4 regions of the Aminobacter sp. BE322 genome follow, and region 4 is predicted to be linked to each of the others. Evidence: predicted binding sites of a transcription regulator. Region 4 holds the regulator's gene; each other region holds the start of a gene.
The links. The regulator PhoB, encoded in region 4, activates phosphate uptake and scavenging genes when phosphate is short. The targets are predictions, from matches to a motif close to TGTCATNNANCTGTCAT.
Positions count from the first base shown of each region.

Region 1: the regulator PhoB is predicted to act here: its motif matches at 5,954-5,970, upstream of J2X50_RS11775 (bifunctional 2',3'-cyclic-nucleotide 2'-phosphodiesterase/3'-nucleotidase).
Region 2: the regulator PhoB is predicted to act here: its motif matches at 1,715-1,731, upstream of J2X50_RS06580 (glycerophosphodiester phosphodiesterase family protein).
Region 3: the regulator PhoB is predicted to act here: its motif matches at 4,743-4,759, upstream of J2X50_RS17830 (DUF6454 family protein).

Region 1 covers NZ_JBNPXB010000006.1:132,256-139,650, reverse strand. Annotated here, with positions in the region: gene J2X50_RS11815 (cysteine synthase A) at 1-553, shown strand, start outside; gene J2X50_RS11810 (alanyl-tRNA editing protein) at 553-1,296, shown strand; gene sseA (3-mercaptopyruvate sulfurtransferase) at 1,310-2,161, shown strand; gene J2X50_RS11800 (GNAT family N-acetyltransferase) at 2,164-2,727, shown strand; gene J2X50_RS11795 (OmpA family protein) at 2,835-3,392, shown strand; gene J2X50_RS11790 (DUF1203 domain-containing protein) at 3,593-4,072, shown strand; gene ald (alanine dehydrogenase) at 4,135-5,250, opposite strand; gene J2X50_RS11780 (Lrp/AsnC family transcriptional regulator) at 5,405-5,878, shown strand; gene J2X50_RS11775 (bifunctional 2',3'-cyclic-nucleotide 2'-phosphodiesterase/3'-nucleotidase) at 6,065-7,395, shown strand, end outside.
Region 2 covers NZ_JBNPXB010000003.1:89,609-97,003, forward strand. Annotated here, with positions in the region: gene rpsI (30S ribosomal protein S9) at 1-448, shown strand, start outside; gene J2X50_RS06580 (glycerophosphodiester phosphodiesterase family protein) at 587-1,654, opposite strand; gene speB (agmatinase) at 1,843-2,799, shown strand; gene argC (N-acetyl-gamma-glutamyl-phosphate reductase) at 2,887-3,819, shown strand; gene J2X50_RS06595 (aminoglycoside phosphotransferase family protein) at 3,820-4,659, shown strand; gene J2X50_RS06600 (COX15/CtaA family protein) at 4,649-5,743, opposite strand; gene J2X50_RS06605 (DUF2842 domain-containing protein) at 5,909-6,118, shown strand; gene J2X50_RS06610 (polysaccharide deacetylase family protein) at 6,123-7,181, opposite strand; gene J2X50_RS06615 (GNAT family N-acetyltransferase) at 7,274-7,395, shown strand, end outside.
Region 3 covers NZ_JBNPXB010000013.1:69,463-76,857, reverse strand. Annotated here, with positions in the region: gene J2X50_RS17855 (GcrA family cell cycle regulator) at 122-643, opposite strand; gene J2X50_RS17850 (aspartate aminotransferase family protein) at 995-2,188, shown strand; gene argF (ornithine carbamoyltransferase) at 2,203-3,120, shown strand; gene J2X50_RS17840 (Hsp33 family molecular chaperone) at 3,237-4,226, shown strand; gene apaG (Co2+/Mg2+ efflux protein ApaG) at 4,228-4,620, opposite strand; gene J2X50_RS17830 (DUF6454 family protein) at 4,807-5,739, shown strand; gene J2X50_RS17825 (O-succinylhomoserine sulfhydrylase) at 5,814-7,007, opposite strand; SAM riboswitch at 7,051-7,128, opposite strand; gene J2X50_RS17820 (2'-deoxycytidine 5'-triphosphate deaminase) at 7,278-7,395, shown strand, end outside.
Region 4 covers NZ_JBNPXB010000005.1:228,361-235,755, forward strand. Annotated here, with positions in the region: gene J2X50_RS10705 (L,D-transpeptidase) at 1-282, opposite strand, end outside; gene J2X50_RS10710 (hypothetical protein) at 556-909, opposite strand; gene phoB (phosphate regulon transcriptional regulator PhoB) at 1,294-1,983, opposite strand; gene phoU (phosphate signaling complex protein PhoU) at 2,082-2,786, opposite strand; gene pstB (phosphate ABC transporter ATP-binding protein PstB) at 2,825-3,646, opposite strand; gene pstA (phosphate ABC transporter permease PstA) at 3,670-4,986, opposite strand; gene pstC (phosphate ABC transporter permease subunit PstC) at 4,983-6,449, opposite strand; gene J2X50_RS10740 (PstS family phosphate ABC transporter substrate-binding protein) at 6,548-7,395, opposite strand, start outside.

The DNA.
Region 1 (7,395 bases), on a different contig from region 4:
CACGACTGCGGAGGAGATCTGGCAGCAGACGGGCGGCAAGGTCGACGGATTCGTCTCGGCGGTGGGTACCGGCGGCACGCTCGCCGGCGTTGCGATCGGGCTCAAGTCTAGGCGCAGCGATGTCAAGATCGCGCTCGCCGATCCGCTCGGCGCGGCCCTGCACAGCTATTATACGACGGGCGAACTCAGGGCCGAGGGCAGTTCCATCACCGAAGGCATCGGCCAGGGGCGCATCACCGCCAACCTCGACGGCTTCACGCCCGATTTCTCGTACCAGGTCCCCGACGAAGAGGCGCTGCCGATCGTCTTCGAGCTGATCCAGGACGAGGGCATATGCGTCGGTGGCTCCTCGGGCATCAACATTGCCGGTGCCGTGCGCCTGGCGCGCGAGTTGGGCCCGGGCCACACCGTCGTCACCATCCTCGCCGACTTCGGTACCCGCTACCAGTCGAAGCTGTTCAATCCGGAGTTCCTGCGCGGCAAGGGGCTTCCGGTGCCAGAGTGGATGGACCGGCCGGTCGACATCGAGGTCCCGTTCGAACAGGTGGCATGATGGCATATTCCACCGAGGCGATCTTCCGCGACGATTCCTATCTGCGCGAGACTGCGGCCCAGGTGCTCGCCGTCAACGACCGTGGCGGCATCATTTTGGACCGCACGATCTTCTACGCGACGTCCGGCGGCCAGCCGGGCGACACCGGAACGATGCTGCGCGAGGACGGCAGTCCGATCGCCGTGGCCGCAACCATCACCGGCGAGCACAAGGACGAGATCATCCATGTGCCTGGGCCGGACCAGCCGGTTCCCCAGATCGGCGAACGGCTGAAGCTTGCCATCGACTGGCCGCGCCGGCTCCTTTTGATGCGCATGCACGCGGCCTGTCATCTGCTCACCGTCGTCTGCCCCTATCCGATCACCGGCGCCGCCGTCGGAGAGGACGATTCGCGCGTCGATTTCGACATTCCCGATGCCGGCTTCAGCAAGGAGGCGGTGACCGAGCAACTGATGGCCCTCGTCAGGGCCGACCACTCGATCTACACGCGCTGGATATCGGAGGAAGAGCTGGCCGCCCATCCGACCCTGGTCAAGTCGAAGAACGTACGCCCGCCCTCGGGCACCGGACGGATCAGGCTGGTCTGCATCGGCGACGATGCTTCGATCGACAGCCAGCCCTGCGGCGGCACCCATGTCGCACGAACTGCCGAGATCGGCGAGATCCACATCGGCAAGATCGAGAAGAAAGGGCGGGAAAACCGCCGCTTCCGCATCCGCTTCGGCGCGATGCCCGCCAACTGAGCAGGAGCCTCCCATGGGCGAGAAAAGCGCTTTCGTCATCGACGCGGACTGGTTGGAGGAGCGGCTGGGCACGCCGGGCCTGTCGATCGTCGATGCATCCTGGTATCTGCCGGCGCACAAGCGCGACGCGCGCGCCGAATACGACGCGGCACATATTCCCGGCTCGGTGTTCTTCGACCTCGATCTCGTTTGCGATCTCGATTCGGCGCTGCCGCACATGCTGCCGTCGCCGTCGCTGTTTGCACGCCACGCAGGCTCGATGGGCATATCGGCCGACGACACGATCGTCATCTACGACGGGCCGGGCTTCCTGTCGGCGCCGCGGGTCTGGTGGATGTTCCGCATCATGGGCGTGTTCCAGGTCTACATCCTGGATGGCGGCTTCGACCGCTGGAAGGCCGCCGGCCGGCCGGTTACCTCGGAGCCGACGAAGACGGCGCCGAACGTCTTCCACGTCGACTACGACGCCTCGAAGGTCGTGTCGCTTGCCGAAATGCGCGAAATCGTCCGTTCCGGTACCGCGCAGGTGGCGGATGCCCGCTCGGGGGGGCGCTTCGAAGGCGTCGATCCGGAACCGCGGGCGGGCTTGCGCTCCGGGCACATGCCGGGGGCGCGCAACGTGCCGTCGGTAACGCTCTCCGAGAATGGCGAACTGCTTTCGCTCGACCGCCTGAAGTCGACGCTGGAGGCGGCAGGGCTGGACCTTTCCAAGCCCGTTGTCACCACTTGCGGATCGGGCGTGACGGCCGCTGTCATCACGCTCGCGCTACAGTCGCTCGGTCACGGCGACAACCGCCTCTATGACGGCTCGTGGACCGAATGGGGAGGCTTGTCCGACACGCCGGTAGCCACGGGCAAGGCATGACCATGTCGGCCGATCGCAGCGAGATCATACCTGTCACGGTGACCTTCCTGGAAATGCACGTGCCGCCGGCCTATCAGCCGCCGCTGCCGGTCAATCGCCAGATCGCCCTGCTCAAGACGCGCGACATTCCGTTGCACTACTATCGTTATCTGGCAGACCGCGTCGGGCGCAGATGGCATTGGGTCAACATCCTGCGGCTCGACGACGAGGAACTCGCCGCGGGCCTGCACCGCGAAGACCGCGACATCAGGGTGCTCTACCTGGATGGTGCGCCGGCGGGGTTCTTCGACCTCAAGCCGCACCTGCCCGAGGAAGTGGAACTTGCCTATTTCGGCATGATGGACCACGCCACCGGGCAGGGGCTCGGCCGCTGGTTCCTCGGGGCGGCGATCGCCGCCGCCTGGTCCTACCGGCCGCGCAAGGTCACGGTGCAGACCTGCACGCTGGACCATCCCGCCGCCTTGCCGCTCTACCAGAAGATGGGATTTTCGCCGGTCGCGCAGAAATCCGAAAACGTGCGGACGATGACCTTTGCGGAACGGTCGGCGAGCGTGATGCGGGAATAAAAGCGCCAACCTAGTCTGAACCGTCCATTCATCGCATCTTCAGGTTGCTTCTGGCATCTTCCCGGCCATTGGGTTCGACGTCATGTCGAAGTGAAAGGAGAATATTGATGCTGAACCGCCGCACCATGGCAGCTGCGCTGATTGCCTTGATCGCTGTGCCATCCTTTGCCGCCGCACAGGCGACCACGCCTTCGGCAGCGCAGATCGAGCGCCAGCTCGAGGCTGCACCGACGGTCAAGCTCAAGCCCAACCAGCGCGTGACGATACGCGAGTTCAAGCGCCGGCCGGACCTGCGCCGCATGGCGCCTTCGATCGACATCCAGTCCATCAATTTCGGCTTCGGCTCGGCCGAGATTCCCTATTCGCAATATGGCAAGGTCGAGAACATCGCCAACGCTCTCAATCGCATCCTGCGCCGCGACCCCGAAACGCGCGTGCTGATCGAGGGGCATACCGACGCCGTCGGCTCCTTTGCGTCCAACCAGGCGCTTTCCGAGCGCCGCGCCGCCTCGCTCAGGCGGACGCTGGTGCGGGAGTTCGGCATTCCGGGCTACGCGCTCGAGACCGTCGGATACGGCGAGGAGTTCCTGCTGGTGCCGACCCAGAACGAGAACTGGCGCAATCGGCGCGTGACCCTGCGCCGCTTCGACGACTTCATCCGCTGACACGGAACGGTTCGATCCGCTTGGAGCCCGGCTTGCCAAAGCCGGGCTTTATTCATATCGGGGCGAGATGACGATCAGAGTGGTAGGTGCGGGTGCTGGATGCGCTGATGGATGAGACCCTGTCGGTCTAGCGGGAATCGGGTGGGCGCCCCCTTGGGCTCGGCCTAGCTTGCCGGGGTCGCACCAACAGGACCGCCGCCATGACCCTGAAATTCAAGGCCTTGCCCACCGACGAAGTGAGAGCGCTGCAGAGTGGGGCGCCGGATGCGTACGGCATGGTTCCGGAGTGCCGCGTTTCCGATGGCGACGGCGTGCCCTGCCGCCACTGCCTGAAGAACGTGGCCGCGGGCGAGCCGTATCTCATACTGGCCTACCGGCCATTTCCCGAACTGCAACCCTATGCGGAGACCGGTCCGATCTTCCTCCATGCCGAGGCGTGCCCGCGCGCAGACGAAACCGCCGATCTTCCCGAACTGTTCGGCAAGACGCGCGACTACATCCTGCGCGGCTACGGTGCCAACGACCGCATCGTCTATGGCACCGGGGCGGTGACGCCGACGCCGGAGATCGTCGCCAAAGCCCATGAGTTGCTGGTGCGCTCGGACGTTGCGTACGTGCACATGCGCTCGGCCAGGAACAATTGCTACCAGTGCCGCATCGAATTGGCAGCAGAGGCCTGACCGAACAAAACGAAAGCCCGCCTCATCGCTGCGGCGGGCTTGTCTTGAAGCAATTCAAGCTCTTAAGCCGCCAGTGCTGCCTTGGCGTCGATCATTTCGTAGCCGAGGGCCTCGGCGACGGCGCGGTTGGTGATCCGCCCGCGATGCACGTTGAGCCCGTTGCGCAGATGCGGTTCGTCGGCGAGCGCCTTGAGACCGCGGTCGGCGAGCGCCAGGCCGTAGTGCAGCGTGGCGTTGTTGAGCGCGTGCGCCGAGGTAACCGGCACGGCGCCCGGCATGTTGGCCACGCAGTAGTGGATGATGCCGTCGACCTCGTAGGTCGGGTCGGCGTGGGTCGTGGCATGCGAGGTCTCGAAGCAGCCGCCCTGGTCGATGGCGACGTCGACGAGCACTGCGCCTTTCTTCATGCCCGACAGCATCTCGCGGCTGACGAGCTTCGGCGCCGCAGCACCGGGGATGAGGACCGCGCCGACGATGATGTCGGCCGAGAAGCACTCTTCCTCAAGCGCCTCGACCGTCGAATAGCGGGTATGGACGCGGCCGCCGAAGATGTCGTCCAGCTGGCGCAGGCGCGGGATCGAGCGGTCGATGATCGAGACGTCGGCGCCGAGCCCGGCAGCCATGCGGGCGGCATGCAGTCCGACAACGCCGCCGCCGATCACGGCGACCTTGCCGGGCAGCACGCCGGGCACGCCGCCGAGCAGCACGCCGCGGCCGCCATTGGCCTTCTGCAGGGCGGTGGCGCCCGCCTGGATCGACAGCCGCCCGGCGACCTCCGACATCGGCGCCAGCAGCGGCAGGCCGCCGCGGTCGTCGGTCACCGTCTCGTAGGCGACCGCCGTGACCCCTGAGGCGAGCAGCCCCCTGGTCTGATCGGGATCGGGAGCGAGGTGCAGGTAGGTGTACAGGATCTGGCCTTCGCGCAACTGTGCCCATTCCCTGGGCTGGGGTTCCTTGACCTTCACGATCATGTCGGAGCGGGTGAAGACCTCCTCCGCCGTCTTGGCGATATGGGCGCCGGCGGCGCGATAGGCGTTGTCGTCGGCACCGATACCGGCACCCGCACCGGCCTCGACCAGCACTTCATGGCCGTGGGCGACATATTCGCGGACCGAGCCGGGAGTCAGTCCGACGCGGTACTCGTGGTTCTTGATTTCCTTGGGGCAGCCAACACGCATTTCTCGCTCCTCCGCAGCCGTTCGGGCTCTTGTTCCCTATGTAGGAAGTGGATCACGAATCGGCTCGAATATGTTTGCGAAATGAGTTGCGCACGCGGGCTGCGTTCGATAATCCTTGCGTCGTTCGCTGGAATTGTCGAAGGAAATTCGAAGAATGCCGCTGGACAGGATTGATATCGCCATTCTGGACGCGCTCCAGAAGGATGGCCGCATGCCCAATGCGGCGCTGGCCGACAGGGTCGGCCTGTCGCAGTCCGCCTGTTCGCGCCGCCTCGACAACCTCGAGAAGTCGGGCATCATCAGCGGCTATCACGCCAGGCTCTCGAACGCGGCCCTCGGCCATCAGATGACGGTGATCGTGCACATATCGCTGTCCGGCCAGTTCGAGAAGACGTTGAGCGAGTTCGAGGTGGCGGTGAAGCGCTGTCCCAACATCCTGTCCTGCCACCTGATGTCGGGCGAATACGACTACATCCTGCGCATCGCCGCGCGCGACCTGCCCGACTACGAGCGCATCCACAAGGAGTGGCTGTCGGCGATGCCGCACGTCACCAAGATCAATTCCTCCTTCGCGCTGCGCGAAGTGATCGACCGCACCGCCATGGGCATGCGTCCGGACCTGGCCTGACATTTTTAGGGCGGAAAGACCGGCCTCGGTACATGGCTGGGTCGGCCTCGCTGGACCAATCCATTCCCCAAGCCTCGTCACGGGGCTGTTACATCGAGCCGCTGGACTTGCGCAGAAATTGGCGCAAGATTTCATCTTTCTTACGCCGGCTGAATACTGTCAGTTCATTTCCCCTGGAGAGTGAAAATGTCCAGCATGCTTCACCCGATTTCTCGACGTTCCTTCCTTGCCGGCTCCGCGGCCGCCGGCGCGATCGTGATGCTGCATCCGTTCTCGGCGCGCGCGCAGGCCAACCAAGCGCATCTCAGGATCATGGAAACCACGGACCTTCACGTCCATGTCTTCCCCTACGACTATTATGCCGACAAGCCGAACGACACGATGGGCGTGGCCAGGACCGCCTCGATCATCGACGCCATCCGCGCCGAGGCGACGAATTCCATCCTCCTCGACAATGGCGATTTCCTGCAAGGCAACCCGATGGGCGACTTCATGGCCTATCAGCGCGGCATGAAGGACGGCGACATCCACCCGATCATCAAGGCGATGAACACGCTGGGCTACGACTGCTCGACGCTCGGCAACCACGAGTTCAACTATGGCCTGGACTACATGTTCAAAGTGCTCAACGGCGCCAGCTTCCCCTTCGTCTGCGCCAACCTGACCAAGGGCCAGCTCGCCGCCGACGCCACCAAGGACGAGCTGTTCCTGAAACCCTATGTCATCGTCGACAAGAAGCTGAAGGACGGCGCGGGCGCCGAGCAGCCGATCCGCATCGGCCTGATCGGCTTCGTGCCGCCCCAGGTGATGACCTGGGACGCCAAGCACCTCGGCGGCAAGGCGATGACCCGCGACATCGTCAAGACGGCTCAGGCGTGGGTGCCGCAGATGAGGGAAGAGGGTGCCGAGATCATCATCGCGCTCGCTCACTCGGGCATGGGCACGCCGGCTGCCGGCGACAACCTGGAGAACGCATCGATCCTGCTCGCCGGCGTGGAAGGTATCGACGCCATCGTCACCGGCCACAGCCATCTCGATTTCCCCGGCCCGAAATTCGAGGGCGTTGCCGGCGTCGACAATGCCAAGGGCACGATCAACGGCAAGCCGGGCGTGATGGGCGGGTTCTGGGGCTCGCATCTCGGGCTGATCGACCTGATGCTGGAGCGCGACGGCAATGCCTGGAAGGTGGTCAGTTCGACCAGCGAGGCACGGCCGATCTTCAAGCGCGTCGACAAGAAGGTTGTTCCGACGGTGGAAAGCCGGGCTTCGGTCGAGGCCGCGGTGAAGGAGGAGCACGAGGCGACGATCGCCTATGTGCGCACGCCCGTCGGCAAGACGTCCGCGCCGCTCTATTCCTACTTCGCGCTGGTCGCCGACGACCCGTCGGTGCAGATCGTGAGCCAGGCGCAGATCTGGTACATCAAGGACATGCTGAAGGACACCGAGCACAAGGACCTGCCGGTACTCTCGGCCGCGGCGCCGTTCAAGTCCGGCGGACGCGGCGGGCCGGACTACTA
Region 2 (7,395 bases), on a different contig from region 4:
GCTCGGCACCGTCGCCGCCGCCCAGCCGGCTGCTCCGGTCCACGTCCAGAAGCTCGACAAGAGCGGCCGCGCCTATGCCACCGGCAAGCGCAAGGACGCCATCGCCCGCGTCTGGGTCAAGCCCGGCTCCGGCAAGATCGTCGTCAACGACAAGGAATTCGGCGCCTACTTCGCCCGTCCGGTCCTGCAGATGATCCTGAACCAGCCGATCGTCGCGGCCAACCGCGTCGGCCAGTACGACATCATCGCCACCGTCGTCGGCGGCGGTCTGTCGGGCCAGGCCGGTGCCGTTCGTCACGGCATCTCGAAGGCGCTGACCTACTACGAGCCGGCGCTGCGCGGCGTGCTCAAGAAGGGCGGCTTCCTGACCCGCGACAGCCGTACCGTCGAGCGTAAGAAGTACGGTAAGGCCAAGGCCCGTCGTAGCTTCCAGTTCTCGAAGCGCTAAGCTTCGCAGGACCAGAGTTTTGGAAAGGCCGCCCCCGGGCGGCCTTTTCTATTTTGTCGCCCGACCACATCGGGCGAGATTTATGCGACGCAAGCCTCTGCGCAATTCCAGCGAATGGCAGAGCGGCCGGAGCGGCAGTCAGTTGGTCGGCGATTGTGGCAGGGCGGCCTGCCCTGCGACGGAAGCCACCGGCTCTTCCAGATCGGCATAAGGCACGCGATAGCCGTTGGCAGCCAGCCAGTCGATCGCGGCCCTGGGCTCGTCGGTCTGGATCATGGTGGCGCCGCGGTCCGCCCAGAAGCCGAACACCTCACCCGGAAAACCTGCCGCGACGGCGAGCTCGTCGCCGCGGCCAGCTGAGAGATAGCCGCCGGGCTTGTTGACGATGGCGTGGGTGTCGACCCAGATGTGCCAGTTGCCGCGGACTGAGGCCGCCCGCACGCGCGCCGAGAACAGCGGCCCGCCGGTCTCCGTCATGCTCGCGGCATCGCCGCGCCAGGCGATCATCTCCACGGCACGCGCGGCGAAGGCCTTGCCGGCCGCTTCGACGAAGGCGGGATCGCGGACGGCGTCGTCGGCCATGATCGGCATGAACTGGAAGCCATTGCCCAGGCGCGCCATCGTCGCCTTGACCGTGGCCAGGCGCTCTGCGTTCCACAGGTTCGCCTTGACCACGACCTGCGCCTCCATGCCCATGGCGCGCGCCAGCGCCACCATGTCGACGAGGTCGGCGGTCTCCAGCTTGTTGTCGAGATTGACGAGGATCCTGTCCTTGGCGACGGCGAGCAATTCGCGCAGCGTCGGCACCGGCTCGGACGTCACTTCGCCGGTGCCTTCGACCACGAGGCGGCACTGCCGCAGCTCGTCCATGGTGCGGGCAACGACCTCGCCCTTGCAGTTCGTGGTCCGGTCGAGCCAGCTGTCATGCATGACGACCAGTTCGCCGTCCCTGGACCGGCGAACGTCGATCTCGACCATTTCGGCGCCGACGGCGATGGCATCGCGCAGGGCGGCGAGCGAATTCTCGGCGAAGCGCTTCTTGCCGTCCTGCAGCCCGCCGGCCCTGTGAGCCACGACCATCACATGGTCGCGCCACTGGTTGGCGTCGCCAAAGCGCTCCAGAATCGCCTCGGCGCGCGAAGCCGCCTGTGCCTCGATACCGAGGCCCAACAACAACAACAGCGCGCCTGCCAGAACCGCTCGCATGGGAATCGCTCCGTGCCCGTGGTTGCCGGCAATCTCCTAGGCAATGGCGATGACACGGGCGTGAAGCGCGCATGACAGGGCGATGAAGGCCGCCATCACACGGGTTTCGCCATGGGGCTGGCATGTTCAGCCCGGCTTCTGTAGTTCTTGCGCCCTCGAATTGCGAAAGACCGGATAGGAGACTGCCCATGCCCGCTTCGTCGATCGATCACGCCTTCACCGCACGGAACGCCAAGGGCCGTTCGGGTGATCCGACCTATGCGGGCGCGTTGTCCTTCATGCGGCGGAAATATTCGAAGAACGTCACTGGTGCCGACGCGGTCGTCTGGGGCATTCCCTTCGACGCAGCCGTGACCAACCGTCCCGGCGCGCGCTTCGGCCCGCAGGCCATCCGCCGCGCCTCGGCGATCTTCGACTGCGACCCGCAGTATCCGTTCCAGCGCGACCTGTTCGACGACCTCGCGGTCATCGACTACGGAGACTGCCTGCTCGACAGCGGCAACCACCAGAAGACGCCGGCCGCGATCGAACGGGAAGCTGCGAAGATCCTGAAGTCGGGCGCCTTCCTGCTCACGCTTGGCGGCGACCATTTCGTCACCTGGCCGGTGCTCAAGGCGCATGCGGCGATCCACGGGCCGATGGCGTTGGTGCAGTTCGACGCCCACCAGGACACCTGGCCGGACGACGGCAAGCGCATCGACCACGGCTCGTTCGTGGCGCGCGCGGTCAAGGACGGCATCATCGACCCCGACCGCTCGATCCAGATCGGCATCCGGACGCACGCGCCCGACGACTGCGGCATCAAGATCCTCTACGGCCACGAAGTCGAGGAGATGCGCGCCGCCGACATCGCCTATGCCGTCGTCGAGCGCACCGGCGGCCGCAAGACCTACGTGACCTTCGACATCGACTGCCTCGACCCGGCCTATGCGCCCGGAACCGGCACGCCGGTGGCGGGGGGGCCGTCCTCGGCCAAGATCCTGTCGGTGCTGCGCCAGATGAACCAGATCGACATCGTCGGCGCCGACATCGTCGAGGTTGCGCCGGCCTACGACCATGCCGATATTACGGCGATCGCCGGCTCGACGGTCGCCATGCACTATCTCGGCCTGCTGGCCGAACGAAAGGCACGCGGGAATGGCTGAGACGACGATTCAAGGACTTTCGAGCCAGAGTCCGAATTTGGCCACAAGCCTCTGACACTGCTTATTTTTCGACGGAACGACAGGCACATGAAACCGAAAATCTTCATCGACGGCGAGCACGGCACCACCGGTCTGCAGATCAGGTCGCTGCTCGCAGGGCGACACGACATCGAGGTGATTTCGGTGCCCGTCGAGCGCCGCAAGGACCTGGCGGCGCGCAAGGAGTTCCTCAACGCCGCCGACGTGGCGATCCTGTGCCTGCCCGACGACGCGGCGAAGGAGAGCGTGGCGCTCATCGAAAACGACACGACACGGGTGATCGACGCCTCGACGGCGCATCGCGTGGCCGACGGCTGGACCTACGGCTTCCCGGAGATGGACGAGGCGCAGACGAAGGCGATCGCCGCCTCGAAGCGCGTGGCCAACCCCGGCTGCTGGCCCCAGGGCCCGATCGCCGGCCTGCGTCCGCTCATCACCGCCGGCCTGCTGCCGGCCGACTTCCCCGTCACCATCAACGGCATCTCCGGCTATTCCGGCGGCGGCCGGCAGATGATCGAGGACTACGAAGCGCAGGGCGAGGATTCGCCGGAATTCCTGCCCTACGGGCTGATGCTCAAGCACAAGCACGTGGCGGAGCTGCGCGCCTATGCCAGGCTCGCGCACGACCCGATCATGCAGCCGGCCGTCGGCAACTTCGCCCAGGGCATGATCACCGTCGTGCCGCTGCAGCTCGGCCGCCTCGCCAAGGTGCCGACCGGCAAGGAATTGCATGCCGTGCTCGCCGACCACTATACCGGCCTGAAGGGCGGCGTGGTCGAGGTCGCCCCGCTCGTCGACTTCGAGCGCAGCGGCGACATCCAGCCCGAGATCTACAACGGCACCAACAAGATGAAGCTCTACGTCAGCGCCAACGACAGCCGCGCGCAGGCACTGCTGATCGCCGTCTACGACAATCTCGGCAAGGGTGCTTCGGGTGCGGCGGTGCAGAACCTCGACCTGATGCTCGGGCTGCATCACTGAATGGACCAGGCGGTCCTTCCGTCTCACTGGAACGTCCGCGACCCTGAGCTCATTGCAGAAACGTTCTCCAGCCGTATCTGGAAGGTGCGGCTGGCCGATGGCGGCCCGGCGATCGTCAAGGCGCTGAAGCCGTTCGACGACGTCGCCGACGAGCTGCGCGGCGCACATTATCTCAGCTGGCGCGATGGTGTCGGCGCGATCCGACTGCTCGGCTTCGAGGGGCACGACATGCTGCTCGAACATGCCGGCGACCGGCTCCTGGCCGATGAGCTGAACGAGCAAGGCGACCGCCACGCCACCGACATCGCCAACGAGGTGCTGGCGCGGCTGTTCTCGCCGTCGGATGCCCCTCCTCCCGCCGACCTGCAGCCGCTCCGGCAACGTTACGAAAGCCTGTTCAAGAAGGCACGGGCCGACCGCGACGCCGGCGTGGACAGCCTCTATGTCGAGGCTGCCGTGATTGCCGAGCGCCTGCTGTTAAATCCGTATGAGTTGCGCGTGCTCCATGGCGACCTGCACCATGACAACATCCTGCTCGGCGCGCGCGGCTGGCTGGCGATCGACCCCAAGGGGCTATTGGGCGATCCGGGCTTCGACGCGGCGAACCTTTTCTATAACCCGCTCCACCGCCACGACCTCAGCCTGAACCCGGAGCGCATCGCCTATATGGCGGAGAGCTTCGCCAGGACGCTCGGGCAGCGCCCGGACGCCATTCTCGACCACGCCATCGCCTGGGGCTGCCTGTCGTCGTCCTGGCATGCCGAGGGCAGGAACGTCGCAGACGAGGCGAGCGAACTCGCCGTCGCGGCGGCGATCCGCGACGTGCGGGCTAGCTTCTGACCTCGACCTCGTTATCCAGCGGATAGGCGCCCTTGGTCGCACGCCAGTGGGCGGTGGCGAAGATCAGCACGAACAGTGCAAAGGCCTGGTGCAGCAGCGCCCAGTGCATCTGCGCCTGCGCCAGCAAGGTGCCTATCCCGATCGCCGCCTGCGCGAGGATCAGCAGCGCCAGAACCCAGGCGCGGCGCGCGTGCGTCGTCCTCGGCGCAATGCGCACGGTCGAAAACACGTGCCAGAGAGAGACCGCAAGCAGCGTGTAGGCGAACATGCGGTGGACGAACTGCACCGTCTTCGGGCTTTCGAAGAAGTTGCGCCAGACCGGCTCGATGATCAGAAGGTCGCCGGGGACGATCGCACCGTCCATCAGCGGCCAGGTGTTGTAGCTGAGGCCGGCATGCAGGCCGGCTACAAGCGCGCCGAGATAGATCTGGAACAGGATCAAAAGCACCATGACGCCGGCGAAGCGCTGGACGCGCCGGTCGGCCGGCCTCTCGGAATAGACCGCGAGGCCGCGGGCGATGTAGGCGACGGCGATGACGATGATGCAGGCGAAGGTCAGATGGATCGCCAGCCGGTACTGGCTGACCGAAACACGCTCGGACAGGCCGGACGCCACCATCCACCAGCCGATGAAGCCCTGCAGGCCGCCGAGTGCGAGGAGGCCGACCAGCTTCGGCTTGAGGCGGCTTTCGAGACGGCCGGAGAGCCAGAACAACGCCAAGGGGATGGCGACGAGGAAGCCGACCCCGCGGGCAAGCAGGCGATGCGCCCATTCCCACCAGAAGATGCCCTTGAACTCGTCGAGGGTCATGCCCTTGTTGATCTGCTCGTATTGCGGGATCTGCTGGTATTTTTCGAACTCTTCCTGCCATTCGGCCTGGTTGAGCGGCGGGATGACGCCGTGGATCGGCTTCCACTCGGTGATCGACAGGCCCGAGCCGGTCATGCGCGTGGCGCCGCCCACCATGACGAGGGCGAACAGCACGAGCAGCACGACATAGAGCCAGCCGCGCACCCAGGAGCGGTGACGCAGTTCCCTGTTGCGGGCGGCCAATGGAGCGGCGGCATCGGTCAAGGCGGTCATGGCTATCGTTCCGGCACTTTCAAAACCGCGGGACTGGTGGACCATCGCGACCCGGCTGGCAAGCTCGGGTTACGCGACACGCCGTCGCGCCGCTGCGACGCCCGCCGTCCCAGGTTGCGCGGACGACACCAAAAGACTATGCGGAGCCTCGAAAGGGAAGAAGAAATGCCCGTGCGCGTCAAGAAGCTGATCGGTACCGTTCTTCTGGTGCTGCTGGTGGTCGTCTATGCGCTGGTCGCGACCATGGTGGCCGTGGCGCAGCTCGCGCAGTCCGGCGCCCTCGTCCATCTCGTCTTCTTCTTCCTGAGCGGACTGCTGTGGGTGCTGCCAGCGATGTGGATCATCAAGTGGATGGTCAAGCCGGCCCGCCGCTGAGCCGTCACACGGTCACCAGCCGCCGGCCGCGGTTTGCCATGACCGTGGTGGCCCCCGAAAGCATCGCCCGCATCGCAGCCAGGTCCTGATGCCGCCCGTTGACCGACAGGCGCGGCAGGGCATGCAGATGCCCTGCATGCTCCGGCCTGAGCACGCCGTGCCGAGTGGTGACGGCCGAGGCGTAACCGGCCTCCCCGGCAAGCAGCGTCTCACGCCGCCCGACGGCTTCCGAATGACCGTAGGGATAGGCAAAGTGGCTCGGCGCCCTGCCGAGCTCGGCCTCGATCAGGCTGCGCGAACGGTGCATCTCGCGCAGCACCGCCTCGGGGTCGAGCCGCTTGAGATTGTAGTGGTTGACTGTATGGGCGCCGATCGTCACCAGCGGATGCCGGGCGATCTGCCTGACCTCGTCCCAATTCATCAAGAGTTTCGCGCTGGCCGCGTGCACATCCACGCCCGCCGCCCTGGTCCAGCCATTGAGGACCTTGCGCTGGTCCGCCTCGGCGACCTCGTCGGTGAGGTAGGCCGACAGGCGGCTGAAGGCGGCCGAACGTCCCGCAGGGGTCGAGCAGTCGAGGGTCACCTCGGTTCCAGCCATCGAAACGGTGAGACCGTTCGCTGATCCTACCAGTTCGTCAAGCCCTTCCCACCAGAGGTCGACGGCACCCGAGGTCAGGCCCGGCGCGACATAGATGGTGATCGGCACCTCGTGGCGCTCGAGCACCGGCAGTGCCTCCAGCAGATTGTCGCGGTAGGCGTCGTCAGCAGTCACCGCGGCAAACGGTTCGCCATTTCCGGGCGAGCGGAGGCGCAGGACCGCTTCGTCCATCGAGACGAAGCGGTAGCCCAGCCGCTTCATCTCGCGGACCAGGGCATCGAGAAATTGCGGCGTAATCGAGAGGTGACGGTTGGCGCCGTCGGGGCGACCCGGCCGGGCGGTCACCCGATGCAGCATCAGGATCACACCGACATTGCCGACGAGCGGCCTGGCGAGCGCGCTCAGGCCGGTATGGCCGATCAGCAGAAAAGCCAGCTTCTGGGCGATCTCGGCCGCGTCGAGCATTCCTTCACCTTTGGCGCCTAGCCTGTCGGGACGTTTTTCGAGCACGCCGCGGCAAACCCCACAAACGATCCATAGGGGGGAAGGATTGAAGTATGGTTGACGCTATCGCCGCGCGCAGTGCCGATGGCGCCCCGCGCCCGGCGCCGTCCAGGGCCGTTCCGGCCGCTCGGGCGGTGCCGGCCGCCGGCGCTTCAGTGGCCGCATACCGCGATTT
Region 3 (7,395 bases), on a different contig from region 4:
GCGAAGGGAATTGGGGAATATTGAGAAATAGGTAGTGAGTGGCGACTAGAAAGAAAAAGGCCCCGTTCGATCGACGATCCGGGGCCTTTTCTTGGATTTCTATTCGCTATTCGCTATTCGCTCAGCGCGCCTTGCGGCGCTCGGAGGCGGGCTGGAAGGCGACCTTCGAATGGTAGCCGCAATAGGGGCCGCTGTCGCCGACATCGTTGCCGCAGAAGTTGAAGTCTTCGCTCAGCGGGTCGCCATTGGGCCACTTGCAGGTGCGCTCGCTGAGCTGGATCAGCTGCAGGCGCCGCGAGATCGGCACGACGACGTTCTCGACAGGGCGGATGTAGTGGCGGGCGACCGGCTCCACGTCGAACTGGGCCTGGAGCGCGGTGGCGCCGATGGTGGCGGTCACGGTGCGCGTGGTCGTTACCGTGCGCTGGACCGACTTGGTCGCGCTCGGGGCCGTCGCGGTCGCCTTCTTCTGGCGCGCCGGCGCGGCCGTGGCGCGGCCACGGCTGGACAGCTTCAGGCGATGGACCTTGCCGATGACGGCATTGCGGCTGACACCGCCCAGCTGCGCCGCGATCTGGCTTGCGCTCAGACCCTCCGACCACAATTTCCTGAGAAGTTCGACCCGCTCGTCAGTCCAGTTCATGAGACCGTGCTCCTGATTTAGCGCGCAGAATTCGGAATCCTTCACCACCCCGGGGGCCGGGTGGGCACCACATCTATTCGGTGATTATGTCCGCCGCACGAAATCTAGTTATTTCTCAACTACAATTACCGATGCGCTGACTCGGTGACAAGAGTCCGACCGGCAACAGTGATTCTGTTTTTTCGGTTTTCCCCAACTTGCCTCAACCTTGCCGCCGGGCGCGGCCAGCAAGGGCACGTCGCTTGGTCCTGCACGACGTTTTCGTTGACTTCATGACCGAAAAACCTGATATACCCGCGGGGCCGCCGCTTGAGGCGGCTTTTTGATTTTCCGGTTCCGGAGATGCATATAATGAGCGGTTCGGCGCTTTACGAGACATTTGCTCGCGCACCCCTGGCTTTCGAGCGAGGCGAGGGCTCTTGGCTGGTGGCCGAGAACGGCGAGCGATATCTCGATTTCGCCGGCGGCATTGCCGTCAATTCGCTGGGCCACGGCCATCCGCATCTCGTCAAGGCGCTGACCGAGCAGGCCGCCAAGCTGTGGCACGTCTCGAACCTCTACGAGATCCCCGGCCAGAGCCGGCTGGGCGAGCGCCTGGCCGAGCACTCCTTCGCCGACCGCGTCTTCTTCACCAATTCGGGCGCGGAAGCGCTGGAATGCGCGATCAAGACGGCGCGCCGCTACCACTACAAGAACGGCCATCCGGAGCGCTACCGCGTCATCACCTTCGAGGGCGCGTTCCACGGGCGCACGCTGGCGACCATCGCCGCCGGCGGCCAGGCGAAGTACCTGGAAGGTTTCGGCCCCAAGGTCGACGGCTTCGACCAGGTGGCCTTCGACGACATCGATGCGGCGGAGAAGCTGATCGGGCCCGAAACGGCGGCGATCCTGCTCGAGCCGGTGCAGGGCGAGGGCGGCATCCGCCCGTTCCCGACGGCCTCGCTCAAGCGCCTGCGCCAGCTGTGCGACAAGCACGGCCTGCTGCTCATCTTCGACGAGGTGCAGTGCGGCATCGGCCGGACCGGCAAGCTGTATGGTTATGAGTGGTCGGGTGTCGCGCCCGACCTGATGGCGATCGCCAAGGGCATCGGCGGCGGCTTCCCGGTGGGTGCATGCCTTGCCACCGAAGCGGCGGCGAGCGCCATGACGCCGGGCGTGCACGGCACCACCTTCGGCGGCAATCCGCTCGCCATGGCGGTCGGCAACGCCGTGCTCGATGTCGTGCTCGAAGAAGGCTTCCTCGACGAGGTCAGCCGCAAGGCGCTGCTCCTGAAGCAAGGGCTCGCGGCCATCGCCGACGAGTTCCCGGATGTGATTTCCGACATCCGAGGCTCCGGCCTGATGCTCGGTCTCAAATGCACCATGCCCAACACCAAGGTGAACATGGCGCTGCGCGACCAGAAGCTGCTTGCGGTGCCTGCCGGCGACAACGTGATCCGTCTGCTGCCGCCGCTCACGACCACCGACGCGGACATCCAGGAAGCGCTGAAGCGCATCCGCGCCGGCGCCGCCAGCCTCTCCAAGGCCGCCGCCAACGGCGGATAAACCAAGGACGACTTATGACCAGCGCAATTCGTCATTTCACCGACCTCTCGGGCCTGTCCGGGAGCGACCTTCGCGGGATTCTGGACGATGCGGCGGCGCGCAAGGCGCGCCTGAAAGCTGGCGAACGATCCAAGCCGCTCGAGGGCAAGGTGCTGGCGATGATCTTCGACAAGCCGTCGACGCGCACGCGCATCTCCTTCGATGTCGGCATGCGCCAGCTCGGCGGCGAGACGATCATGCTGACCGGCACCGAGATGCAGCTCGGCCGTTCGGAGTCGATCGCCGACACCGCCAAGGTGCTGTCGCGCTATGTCGACGCGATCATGATCCGCACGACGGCGCATGACCGCCTGCTCGAGCTGACCGAGAACGCCACCATCCCGGTCATCAACGGCCTCACCGACGACACCCATCCGTGCCAGCTGATGGCCGACATCCTCACCTTCGAGGAGCATCGCGGCCCGGTTGCCGGCAAGACCTTTGCCTGGACCGGCGACGGCAACAACGTGCTGCACTCGCTGCTCGAAGCCTCGGCGCGCTTCCGCTTCAACGTCAACATGGCCGTGCCGGAAGGCAGCGAGCCCGAGCAGAAGTATGTCGACTGGGCCCGCGCCAATGGCGGCAAGGTGATGATGACGCGCGATGCCGAGGAAGCCGTCAGCGGCGTCGACGCCATCGTCACCGACTGCTGGGTGTCGATGGGCCAGGAGCACCGCGCCCGCGGCCACAACGTCTTCCTGCCCTATCAGGTCAATGCCGAACTGATGAAGCACGCCAAGCCGGACGCGCTGTTCATGCACTGCCTGCCGGCGCATCGCGGCGAGGAGGTCACCGACGAGGTGATCGACGGGCCCAACTCGGTGGTGTTCGACGAGGCCGAGAACCGGCTGCATGCACAGAAGGCCGTGTTGGCCTGGTGCCTCGGCGCTTGAATGACTGATCCCGCGACCCTATCTGGGGCGGGATCAACACAATCTATCGATGCCTTGTTCTGCGACCGCCGGCTGGCCGACGGATCGCGGAATTCATTGTATGGGAAACAGATCCAGTGACTGAGACCGAACGCAAGCTCGGCGAGTTCGGGTTCGCCGGCGACGACCACGTCGTTCCATTCGCGGTGGAGCCGCTCGACGTGCGCGGCCGCACCGTGCAGCTCGGGCCCCTGCTCGACCAGATACTCGACCGTCATGACTATCCTGAGCCCGTAGCGAGGCTGCTCGCCGAGGCCTGCGTGGTCACCGTGCTGCTCGGCACCTCGCTCAAGTTCGAGGGCAAGTTCATCCTGCAGACCCGCACCGACGGGCCGGTGGACATGCTGGTGGCCGACTTCACCACGCCGCATTCGCTGCGTGCCTATGCCCGCTTCGATGCCGACCGCGTCGAGGCGGCCATCAAGGCCGGCATGACCGCACCCGGGGACCTGCTCGGCACCGGCGTCCTGGCGCTGACCATCGACCAGGGTGCGCATACCCAGCGCTACCAGGGCATCGTCGAGCTCAACGGCATTTCGCTCGAAGAGGCGGCGCGTACCTATTTCAGGCAGTCGGAGCAGATCCCGACCGACCTGCGCCTGTCGGTCGCCAAGCTGGTGCTTCCGGGCGAGGGCGGCGGCGAGCATTGGCGCGCCGGCGGGCTGCTGGCCCAGTTCCTGCCGGACTCGCCCGAGCGCCGGAGGGTGCAGGACATCCATGGCGGCGACGGCGACGAGCGCGATATCGCGGCCGAGCCCGAGGACAATGCCTGGCAGGAGCTCTTGGCGCTGGTCGCGACCATCGAGCCGACGGAACTGATCGATCCGACCGTGGGCGCCGAAAGGCTGCTCTACCGCCTGTTCCATGAGCACGGCGTGCGCGTCTATGAGGGCGTGCATGTCGCCGACAACTGCTCGTGCTCGGACCATAAGATCCGCGGCATCCTGCAGGGTTTCTCGGCGGAGGAGATCAAGGACAGCGTCGAAGGCGGCCGCATTCGCGTCAACTGCGAGTTCTGCTCGAAGGCCTACGAGTTCGATCCGGGCGAGTTCGCGGCAGTCGATTAGCTCAGTTCAGCCGGTGCCGTACATTGGGCAGGTCGAGCGAGAAGGCGGGTATCGCGATGTCGAACAGCTCGCCCGCCTCGTTGCGCATGGTGTAGCGCCCGACCATGATGCCCGACGGCGTCGAGAGCGGGCAGCCCGACGTGTATTGATAGCTGTCGCCGGGGTTGAGCTCGGGCTGGTCGCCGACGACGCCTGGGCCGCGCACCTCCTCGATCTTGCCGGCTGCGTCGGTGATGTGCCAGTAGCGCGACAGGAGCTGGACGAACTCGTCCGAATTGTTCTCGATGGTGACGCGATAGCCCCAGACGTAGTGGTTCTCGGAAGGGTCCGACCGCTCCTCGAGGTAGAACGGCTCGACCTCGACGGCGATGTTTCGGGTGACCGCGCGATACATGCTGCGCTCCATGACCTTCACGCTAGGGTCCGCCCCTTGTCGCGGGCGGTCAACAACTGATCGACTTGTCCACGCCGAATGTGATCGGCGCATGGCGGGGTTTCGCATAACCGACACCCATGTGTCACCCGCGCGTCATGCGCGCGCGTGAATTTCCGCGTCGTCCATCGACAAGGAATCACTGCAATGAAACGTCTCTTCACGCTCCTCCTCGCATCCGTCTGCCTGGCCGGCACGGCCGCCCGCGCCGCCGACCTGGCAGACAGCATCGGCAAGCTGACCCGGGGCACGGAGTGGACACTCGTCAAGTCTTCGATGCTCGGCTTCGACACCTTCCATCCGCAAGGCTTTGCGCGCGTCGGCGACTCCCTGTTCATGTCGTCGGTCGAGATCATCGAGCGCACCAAGAAATACGAGACGCCGCAGAACGGCCTGGACCGCGACGAGGGCAAGGGCGCCGGGCATCTGTTCAAGCTCGACGCCGACGGCAAGCTCATCGGCCAGGTGAAGCTCGGCGAAGGGGCCATCTACCATCCCGGCGGCATCGACTACGACGGCCGCTGGCTGTGGGTGCCGGTCGCCGAATACCGCCCGAACAGCAAGTCGATCATCTACCGCGTCGATCCGCAGACGCTGGAAGCCACCGAGGTCTTCCGCTTCCCCGACCACATCGGCGGCGTCGTCTACGATGCCGAGCAGGGCACGCTGCATGCCGTCAGCTGGGGTTCGCGCCGCTTCTACACCTGGAAGGTGACCGAGGACCTTACCGTGCCGGACGCGGCGCTCGACCCCGAAAAGACCCGCACGCTCAATCCCTCGCACTATATCGACTATCAGGACTGCGGGCTGGCGAAGCCGGGCCAGGCGGTCTGCACCGGCCTGACCGAGTACCGTCCGGGCCCGGACGGACAGCTGTTCCGCCTCGGTGGCATCGACGTGATCGACCTCAAGCAAGGCCGTCCCCTGTTCCAGGTACCCGTGCAGATCTGGACGGAGAAGGGCAAGTCGATCACCGGCAATCCGGTGCTGGTCGAGAAGACCGAAACCGGCATCCGCCTGATTGCGGCGCCCGAGGACAACGAGACCAAGCTCTACGTCTACGAGACCAAGCTGCCGTAGGACGGAAGAAAAGGGGCGCCCCGGTCGACCGGAGCACCCCTTGCTTGTCTTCCTGCTCTGCCTGCCTGCCGGCTTCAGCGGGTGGCCTTCAGCGCATCGCCGATGTCGTTGAGCAGGTCGTCGGCGTCTTCGAGGCCGACCGACAGGCGCAGCGTGCCGTCGTCGATGCCGAGTTCGGCGCGCGCCTCGTCGGTGAGGTTCTTGTGCGTGGTGGTCGCCGGATGGGTGATCAGGCTCTTGGAGTCGCCGAGATTGTTCGAGATCAGGATGATCCGGAGCGCATTCTCGAAGGCGAAGGCCGCTTTCTTGCCGCCCTTGACGTCGAAGCAGATCAGCGTCGAACCGCCCTTCATCTGCTTCCGAACGATGTCGGCCTGCGGGTGGTCGGCGCGGCCCGGATAGATGAGGCGCGAAACTTCCGGCCGGCCGGCGAGGAAGTCGGCGATCCTGCCGGCGGTCTCGGTCTGCTGGCGAACGCGCAGCGGCAGCGTCTCCAGGCCCTTGAGCAGCGTCCAGGCATTGAACGGCGACAGGCTCGGACCGGTGTGGCGGAAATAGTCGTGCAGGTTCTCGTCGATCCACTTCTTGTCGGAGAGGATCACGCCGCCCAGGCAGCGGCCCTGGCCGTCGATGTGCTTGGTGGCCGAGTAGACGACGATGTGGGCGCCGAGTTCGAGCGGCTTCTGCTGCATCGGCGTGGCGAAGACGTTGTCGACGACGACGCGCGCCCCGATCGAGTTGGCGAGCTGGGCCACGGCGGCGATGTCGACCACCTCGAGCGTCGGGTTGGTCGGGCTTTCGAGGAAGAAGAGCTTGGTGTTGGGCTGGAGAGCCCTTTCCCAGTTCTCGATCCTGGTGCCGTCGACCAGCGTCGCCTGGATGCCGTACTTGGGCGCCAGCGTCTCGACGATCCAGCGGCAGGAACCGAACAGCGCCCGTGCGGCGACGATGTGGTCGCCGGCCTTGAGGCTGCAGAGGATGGCGGCGGCGACCGCGGCCATGCCCGAGGCGGTGGCGCGGGCGTCCTCGGCGCCTTCGAGGGCGCACATGCGCTTCTCGAACATGTCGACGGTCGGGTTGGCGTAGCGCGAGTAGATGAAGCCCTGCGTCTCGCCCTTGAAGCGCGCCTCGGCGCTTTCGGCGCTGTCGTAGACATAGCCCTGGGTCAGGTAGATGGCTTCGGACGTCTCGCCGAATTCCGAGCGGAGCGTGCCGCCGTGGACGAGGGTGGTCTGGGGGTTCCAGTTGCGTGTCTTGTCGGTGGTCATAGCGACTTCCAAATACAAAAAAACCGGCCGCGAGAAGTCGCAAACCGGTCCAACTGCGGCCCTTTAGCGACTTGTTTAACGTGGCTGCAAGCCGACCGGCCAAATCACCACGGGATAAAGGTCCTTTAGACCCAAGCCCGGCTTGCGTCAATCGCGGGCTCGACTAAACGTTTTGGGCCACGCGCATGGTCCGAAGGCCGGGTCCATGGGCATCGAGCGCCGCAGCGTCCTTGCCGCACGGTCGGGCCGGCGTTGTAGAGGAGTTGGCCAATGCGGCAGTCGGGCATTCTTCCTGACCAGGACATCGCGGCTTTGTTCGCTTCGGGCGCGCTGGCCGCGCCACCTCTCGAGGCTGACCAGGTCCAGCCGGCGAGCCTCGACCTGCGCC
Region 4 (7,395 bases):
CCGATAGAAGCGGCTCGGCACCTTTTTCAGGTCGACCGCGGGAATGGGGAACCGCTCGTTCGGGAGCGGGCCGTACATCGCCAGGGCATTGGCGTCGGCGACCGGCGCCGGTTCGACCGGCGCCTTTGCCACCGGCGCGGCCGATTCCTGGGTGCTGACGCAGCCGGACACCACGAGGGTCCCCAGGCTCGCCGCGCCGGTGAGAAAGCGTCGGCGGCTCAATGCCGGGCCGTCGCCCGCGATGGGCTCCGCGGCGCTGGTTTCTATTGTGTCTGTGTTCATTAGGCAGTCTCCTGGACTCATTTCTTTCATTCAGGGCGACACGGGGTCAGGGAGGTCGGCCCCGGTCGTGGTCATGCGAATGCAACCATTGGCACCGATCAGCCGATCGATGACGGCGCATGCGCGCTTGGCACGATCCGGCATTTCGCGGCGCAATTGCCACGCGAAGGCGGGCGGGCGGCGACGGGCGGGTTCGGGAGGTCATCCTCTTCCCCTTCGCAGCTGATTTCGAACGGCTTCGTCGGCGTCGACCGAGGAGCGATCGGCTGAAAATCAGGCAGCGATGGGTGGCCGTAACAGCGACGCGGTTGACCCGACGCGCAGCAAGAGATCTGGTAGCAGCATCAGAGCCGCGGCACGGAACGGCGCGGCAGGCTCGACATGGGTCAGCCAGGCAGGGCATTCGCCCAGGCAGTGCAGGCTGGCGAGGCTTTCGGCCGACAATTCGACGGTGCAGCGGTCCGGGGACGGCAAGCACTCGTCGGCAATGGCGGTGATTTCCGCCTGCGCGGGCACCTTCGGCAGCTCGATTGAAAAGTTCACGCCTTCGGCCGCTGCCCGTTCGAGGGACAGTCCGTTCAGGATGGTGACCACCACCAGGAAAATGGCCGAGAGCAAGTTACGCACGGTGCCCCAGCTAGCATGAAAAGTGGCAATTTTGAGTATTTCCCCAATCAAAAAATTGTCATCTCAAGAACATCCGCTACGGTCACCATCACGGAATCGTTGCGGGAGATGTGGATATTGTTTTGAGCATAAAGCATACAGTAACGGGAAGATTCGAATTTATATTCATGACAGCGTCAGGACAAACGCGTCGAACTGCGGCGATTTGAGCACCACAAAGGGCTGGAATGGCATGGCGGCGCAGAGGGCGCCACGCGTCCGTGCGACAGCGCCGGTGCCTCGCCCGAACGCTCCGGGCGCGCGAAGCGCGCCCGCTGTGACATTAGGACACTGGCCAAGGCTGATCGTCCAGCCGACGCCATGCCGGCCGCTCCGGGACGGCCGTCAGTCTTCCCGGATGGCGTAGCCGGCGCCGCGGATGGTGCGGATCACGTCCGGCATGCGGCCGTTGTTGACGGCCTTGCGCAGGCGCCCGACATGCACGTCGACGGTGCGCTCGTCGATGTAGATCGTCTCGCCCCAGACATTGTCGAGCAACTGGCTGCGCGAGAACACGCGGCCGGGATGGCGCATCATGAATTCGAGCAGGCGGAACTCCGTCGGCCCGAGCTTGATCTCGCTCTTCTTGCGATAGACCCGGTGCGACTCGCGGTCGAGCACGATGTCCCCGACCTTGAGCACCGAAGACAGCACCTCGGGCTTGGCGCGGCGCAGCAGCGCCTTCACCCGCGCCATGAACTCCGGGGTCGAAAACGGCTTCACCAGGTAGTCGTCGGCGCCGGTGGAAAGCCCGCGCACCCGGTCGCTCTCCTCGCCGCGCGCCGTCAGCATGATGATCGGCAGCCGTTCGGTTTCGGGGCGCATCCTCAGCCGCCGGCAGAGTTCGATGCCGGAAAGTGCCGGCACCATCCAGTCGAGCACCAAAAGGTCCGGCACGTTTTCCTGCAGCCTCAGTTCGGCCTCGTCGCCGCGCGTCACCACTTCCACCTGGTAGCCCTCGGCCTCGAGGTTGTAGCGCAGCAGCACGCCGAGGGGCTCTTCGTCCTCGACGACCATGATCTTGGGAGCGATCATCGTCAGTACCTTGTCCTGGCGCACGGCCCGGTTCGGACCATGCGCTGATTTAACCTGTGCAGCGCCCCCGCGCCAAACGCATGCGGTTGCGGAAGATGTCAGGCCGAGACGGGCGACGTGGTTTCGTCGACCTTCGGCCGATTGAGCGGCAGCTGCGTGCCGGTGACCACGAAATAGGCGTTCTCGGCGATGTTGGTGACATGGTCGCCGATGCGCTCGAGGTTCTTGGCGCAGAACAGGAGGTGCGTGCAGGCGGTGATGTTGCGCGGATCCTCCATCATGTAGGTCAGGAGTTCGCGGAACACGGCCGTGTACTGGACATCGACCTTCTGGTCGTCCGCGCGCAGGTTCTTGAGGCCTTCGGCGTCGCGCGCGACATAGAGGTCGACCACGCCGCGCACCTGGCCGAGCACCAGCTGCGCCATGGCGTCGATCGAGTGCGAAAGGTTGCGCGGCATCGCCGACTGGCCGACGGCGCCCACCCGCTTGGCGATGTTCTTGGCGAGATCGCCGATGCGCTCGAGGTCGCCCGCCATGCGGATCGCGCCGACCACGGCACGCAGGTCCTGCGCCATCGGCTGGCGCTTGGCGATCAGCGTGATCGCGCTGTTGTCGAGATCGCGCTGCCTGGCGTCCATGATGGTGTCGTCGGCGATGACGTTCTGCGCCAGCGGCTGGTCGGACGAAAGCAGCGCGCGGATGGCGTTCGCCACCATCGTGGCCGACAGGTCGCCCATGTCGCGGATAACCTGGTCGACGTGCTGGAGTTCCTCGTCGAAGGACCGGACTGTGTGCTCGCCCATGATCGTATCCTCGTCTTTGTGATCGGAGCGGCGTTCACTCAGCCGAAGCGGCCGGTGATGTAGTCCTGCGTCCGCTTGTCGTCGGGGTTGGTGAACATCTTGTCGGTCGGGCCTTCCTCGACCAGGTAGCCGAGATGGAACATCGCCGTCCGCTGCGACACGCGCGCCGCCTGCTGCATCGAGTGGGTCACGATGACGATGGTGAAGTTCTCGCGCAGCTCGTCGATCAGCTCCTCCACCTTGGCGGTGGCGATCGGATCGAGCGCCGAGCACGGCTCGTCCATCAGGATGACCTCGGGCGACACGGCGATGGCGCGGGCGATGCACAGCCGCTGCTGCTGGCCGCCGGAAAGGCCGGTGCCGGCTTCGTGCAGGCGGTCCTTGACCTCGTTCCAGAGCGCTGCCCGCTGCAGGCTCTTCTCGACGATCTGGTCGAGATCGGCCTTGGACTTGGCGAGGCCGTGGATGCGCGGGCCGTAGGCGACGTTCTCGTAGATCGTCTTCGGGAACGGATTGGGCTTCTGGAACACCATGCCGACGCGGGCGCGCAGCTCGACCACGTCGATCTTGGGATCGTAGATGTCCTCGCTGTCGAGGGTGATCTTGCCGCCGACGCGGGCGCTGTCGATGGTGTCGTTCATGCGGTTGAGGCAGCGCAGGAAGGTCGACTTGCCGCAGCCCGACGGGCCGATCAGCGCGGTGACCTGGTTCTCGCGCACGTCCAGGTCGACGCCGAAGAGCGCCTGCTTCTCGCCGTAGTGCACGGTCACCTTGTCGCCGCGCATCTTGATGAGTTCGTTGGGTCTGTTCATCTCGGCGTTCACCGCGTTTTCGAGGGTTTTCTCGCTCATGATGTTCATAGAGGGGTGCTCCTTGTCCACGCCTACCAGCGCCGCTCGAAACGCCGCCTGAGAACGATGGCGACGATGTTCATGGCCATGAGGAAGACCAGCAGGATGATGATGGCGCCCGACATGCGCTCGACGAAGGCGCGTTCGGCCTCGTTCGCCCACATGTAGATCTGCACCGGCAGCGCCGTCGCCGGGTCGAAGGGGGTTCTCGGATAGTCGGCCACGAAGGCCACCATGCCGATGAGCAGCAGCGGTGCCGTCTCGCCCAGCGCGCGCGCCAGGCCGATGATCGTGCCGGTCAGGATGCCGGGCGCGGCCAGCGGCAGCACGTGCTGGAACACCATCTGCATCTTCGAGGCGCCGAGGCCGAGCGCGGCCGAGCGGATCGACGGCGGCACGGCGGCAAGGGCTGCGCGGGTGGCGATGATGATCGTCGGCAGCGTCATCAGCGTCAGCACCAGGCCGCCGACGAAGGACGCCGAGCGCGGCAGGCCGAGGAAATTGATGAACACGGCGAGGCCGAGCAGGCCGAAGACGATCGACGGCACCGCGGCGAGGTTGTTGATGTTCACCTCTATCAGGTCGGTGAAGCGGTTCTTCTTGGCGAATTCCTCGAGATAGATCGAGGCGGCGACGCCGATGGGCAGGGCGAGCAGGAGCACGATCCCCATCATGAAGAACGAGCCGATGATGGCCACTCCCAGGCCCGAGCTCTCGGGACGGCTGGAGGCGCCGAAGCTGAACAGGCCGGTGTTGAAATGCTCGCTGATGGCGCCTTCGGCCTTGAGCTTGTTCATCCACTCGACCTGTTGGTCGGAAACCTTGCGGCGGCTTTCCGGCACGCTGAGGTCGATCTGGCCCTTGTAGGCCGAGTCCATGTTCGCCGCGGCGAGGATGTCGACGTCGCGCGTGGTGCCGATCACCGAGGGGTCGGCCGCCACGATGGCGCGGAGCTGCACCCGCGAGCCCTCGGACAGGAATCCCTTGAGCTTGCGCACCGCGGCGCGGTCCTTGGGGTCGATGCCGAGCTTTTCGATCAGCGCGTTCTCGGCGAGCTTGGGATAGTTGGCCGTGACCAGCACGTCCGGATCGGTGGCCCGCTTGTTGTCGGGGTCGATGATCTTCTCGTCGAAGGTGATCGGCAGCGTCACCGTCGTCTGCCAGAAGGCGGTGTAGCCCTTGGTCACGATCGAGGTGAGCATGATCGCCAGGAACGCCAGGCCGACGGCGATCGCCAGCACGCCGTAGAGGCGGAACCGGCGTTCGGCGGCGTAGCGCTTCCTGAGGCCGATGTCGCGGCGCGCGGGCGCGGTCGAACTGGTCAGCGTATCGAGCGAAATATCGGTCATTCGTACTGCTCCCGGTACTTCCGGACGATGTAGAGCGCGACGATGTTCATCACCAAGGTCAGCGCGAACAGCGTGATGCCGAGCGCGAAGGCGACGAGCGTCTGCGGGGTGTTGAACTCGAGGTCGCCCGTCAGCTGGTTGACGATCTTGACGGTGATGGTCGTCATCGCCTCGAACGGGTTGAGCGTCAGGTTGGCCGCCACGCCGGCCGCCAGCACCACGATCATCGTCTCGCCGATGGCGCGCGAGGCGGTGAGCAGGATGGCGCCGACGATGCCCGGCAGCGCGGCCGGGAGGACGACGCGCTTGATGGTCTCTGAGCGCGTGGCGCCGAGGCCCAGCGAACCGTCGCGCAAGGCGCGCGGCACCGCCGTGATGATGTCGTCGGAGAGCGACGAGACGACCGGGATCAGCATGACGCCCATCACCAGGCCGGCGGTCAGGATCGACTGCGCCTGGATGAACGGCGCGCCGCCGGCAAGGGCAGCGCTGATGTCGCGCAGGAACGGTCCGAGGGTCACCAGCGCGAAGATGCCGTAGACGATGGTCGGGATGCCGGCGAGCAGCTCAAGCGCCGGCTTGACCAGCGCGCGCACCCTGGGGGCGGCGTATTCGGACATGTAGACGGCCGACATCAGCCCGATGGGCACCGCGACCAGCAGCGCCACGAAGGCGATGTAGAGCGTGCCGGCGAGAAGCGGGATCAGGCCGAACTGGCCCTCCGCGCCACCGGCGCCGGCGGCTGCGAAGCGCGGATCCCAGACCGTTCCGAAGAAGAAGCTCATCGGCGGCACCTTCTCGAAGAAGGAAATGGTCTGGAACAGCATCGACAGCACGATGCCGATCGTGGTCACGATCGCGATGGTGGAGGCGCCGACCAGGCCCCAGAGCATGATCTTTTCGACGTTGTTACGCGCCCGGGTGCGCGGGCTGATCCGGCTCAGCCCGTAGATCGAGCCGACCAGCGCCAGGCCGATGGAGACGATCGCGGAAATCAGGTTCAGCCGGTCGGCGGTGCGGTTGGCCTCGACCGCGATCGGGATCATGTAGTCCTGCGTGTCGGGCGCCAGCGCGACGCCCTTGGCCGAGAGCATCGGCTGCAGTTCGGCGAAGGTCGCGGGCAGCGCCGCCCGCTCCTTGTCGTCGAGGCGGTCGAGCCCGCTGGCGAGGCTCTTCACCAGCCCGGCGGCCAGGTCCTCATGCGCCACCGTGCCGTCGGCGACGTCGGCGGGAAGCGCGGCATGGACGAAACTGTTGAGATAGGCGTTGGCGCCTACGTCCCAGGAGGCGAGGAAGATCACCGCCGGCACGACGCCGGTCAGGAACGCCCACCAGCCGTGATAGTGCGGCCGCGAATGCGCCTTGACCGTCCCGTCGTCCTGAGCGACGGCGCGCTGCCGGCCGATCACGAACGCAGCCAGGCCTATGGCAAGCACGATGGCGAAAACGATCAGGAAGGACATGGGCCAGCCTCGGTGGATTCAGATCGCTATGCCGAACGGGACAGCCGGCGGAATATTCCATGGGGCGCCGGCTTTTTCCGGCGCCCCATGGCAGTTCATCACATGGTCTTGCCGGCCGCGAAGGCGTCGCGCTGCGCGGCGCGCTCGGCGTCCGGAGCGGCGACCAGGCCGTAGTCGGCGAGCGGGCTTTCCGGGCCGACCATCTGATCGTCGAGGAAGAACTCGACATATTCCTTCAGGCCGGGGATGACGCCGAGATGCGCCTTCTTCACATAGAAGAACAGCGGACGCGACACCGGATACTCGCCCTTGGCGATGGTCTCGACCGAAGGCGTCACGCCGCCGACCGTGGCGACCTTCAGCTTGTCGGCGTTGTTTTCGTAGAAGGCCAGGCCGAACACGCCGACGCCGGTCTTGTTCGAGTCGATGCGGGCCAGCGTCTCGGAATAGTCGCCGTCGATGTCGACGGCCTTGCCGTCCTTGCGGACCGCCTTGCAGGCGGCCTCGGCGGCCTTGTCGTCGAGGCCCGAAGCCTTGCCGGCTTCGACGCCGCCGAGCTTCTTGCAGCCGGCGACCAGCAGCTTCTCCTCGAACACTTCACGGGTGCCGTGCTTCTCGCCCGGGATGTAGGCGGCGATGTCCCAGTCGGGCAGGTTCGGGTTGACCTGGTTCCACTTGGTGTTGGTGTTGTCGACCAGCTTGCCGTCGACGACGATCTTGGCGGCCAGCGCCTTGTAGACGTCTTCCGGCGTCAGCGCCCAGTCCGGGCCGTTGATGTCGGTCGCGAAGACGATGCCGTCATAGCCGATCTTCACTTCCTGGATGTCCTTGACGCCGGCGTCCTGGCAGGACTTGACCTCGTCCTTCTTCATCGGCCGCGACGAGTTGGCGATGTCGATGGTGTTCTCGCCCACGCCCTTGCAGAATTCCTTGATGCCGGCGCCCG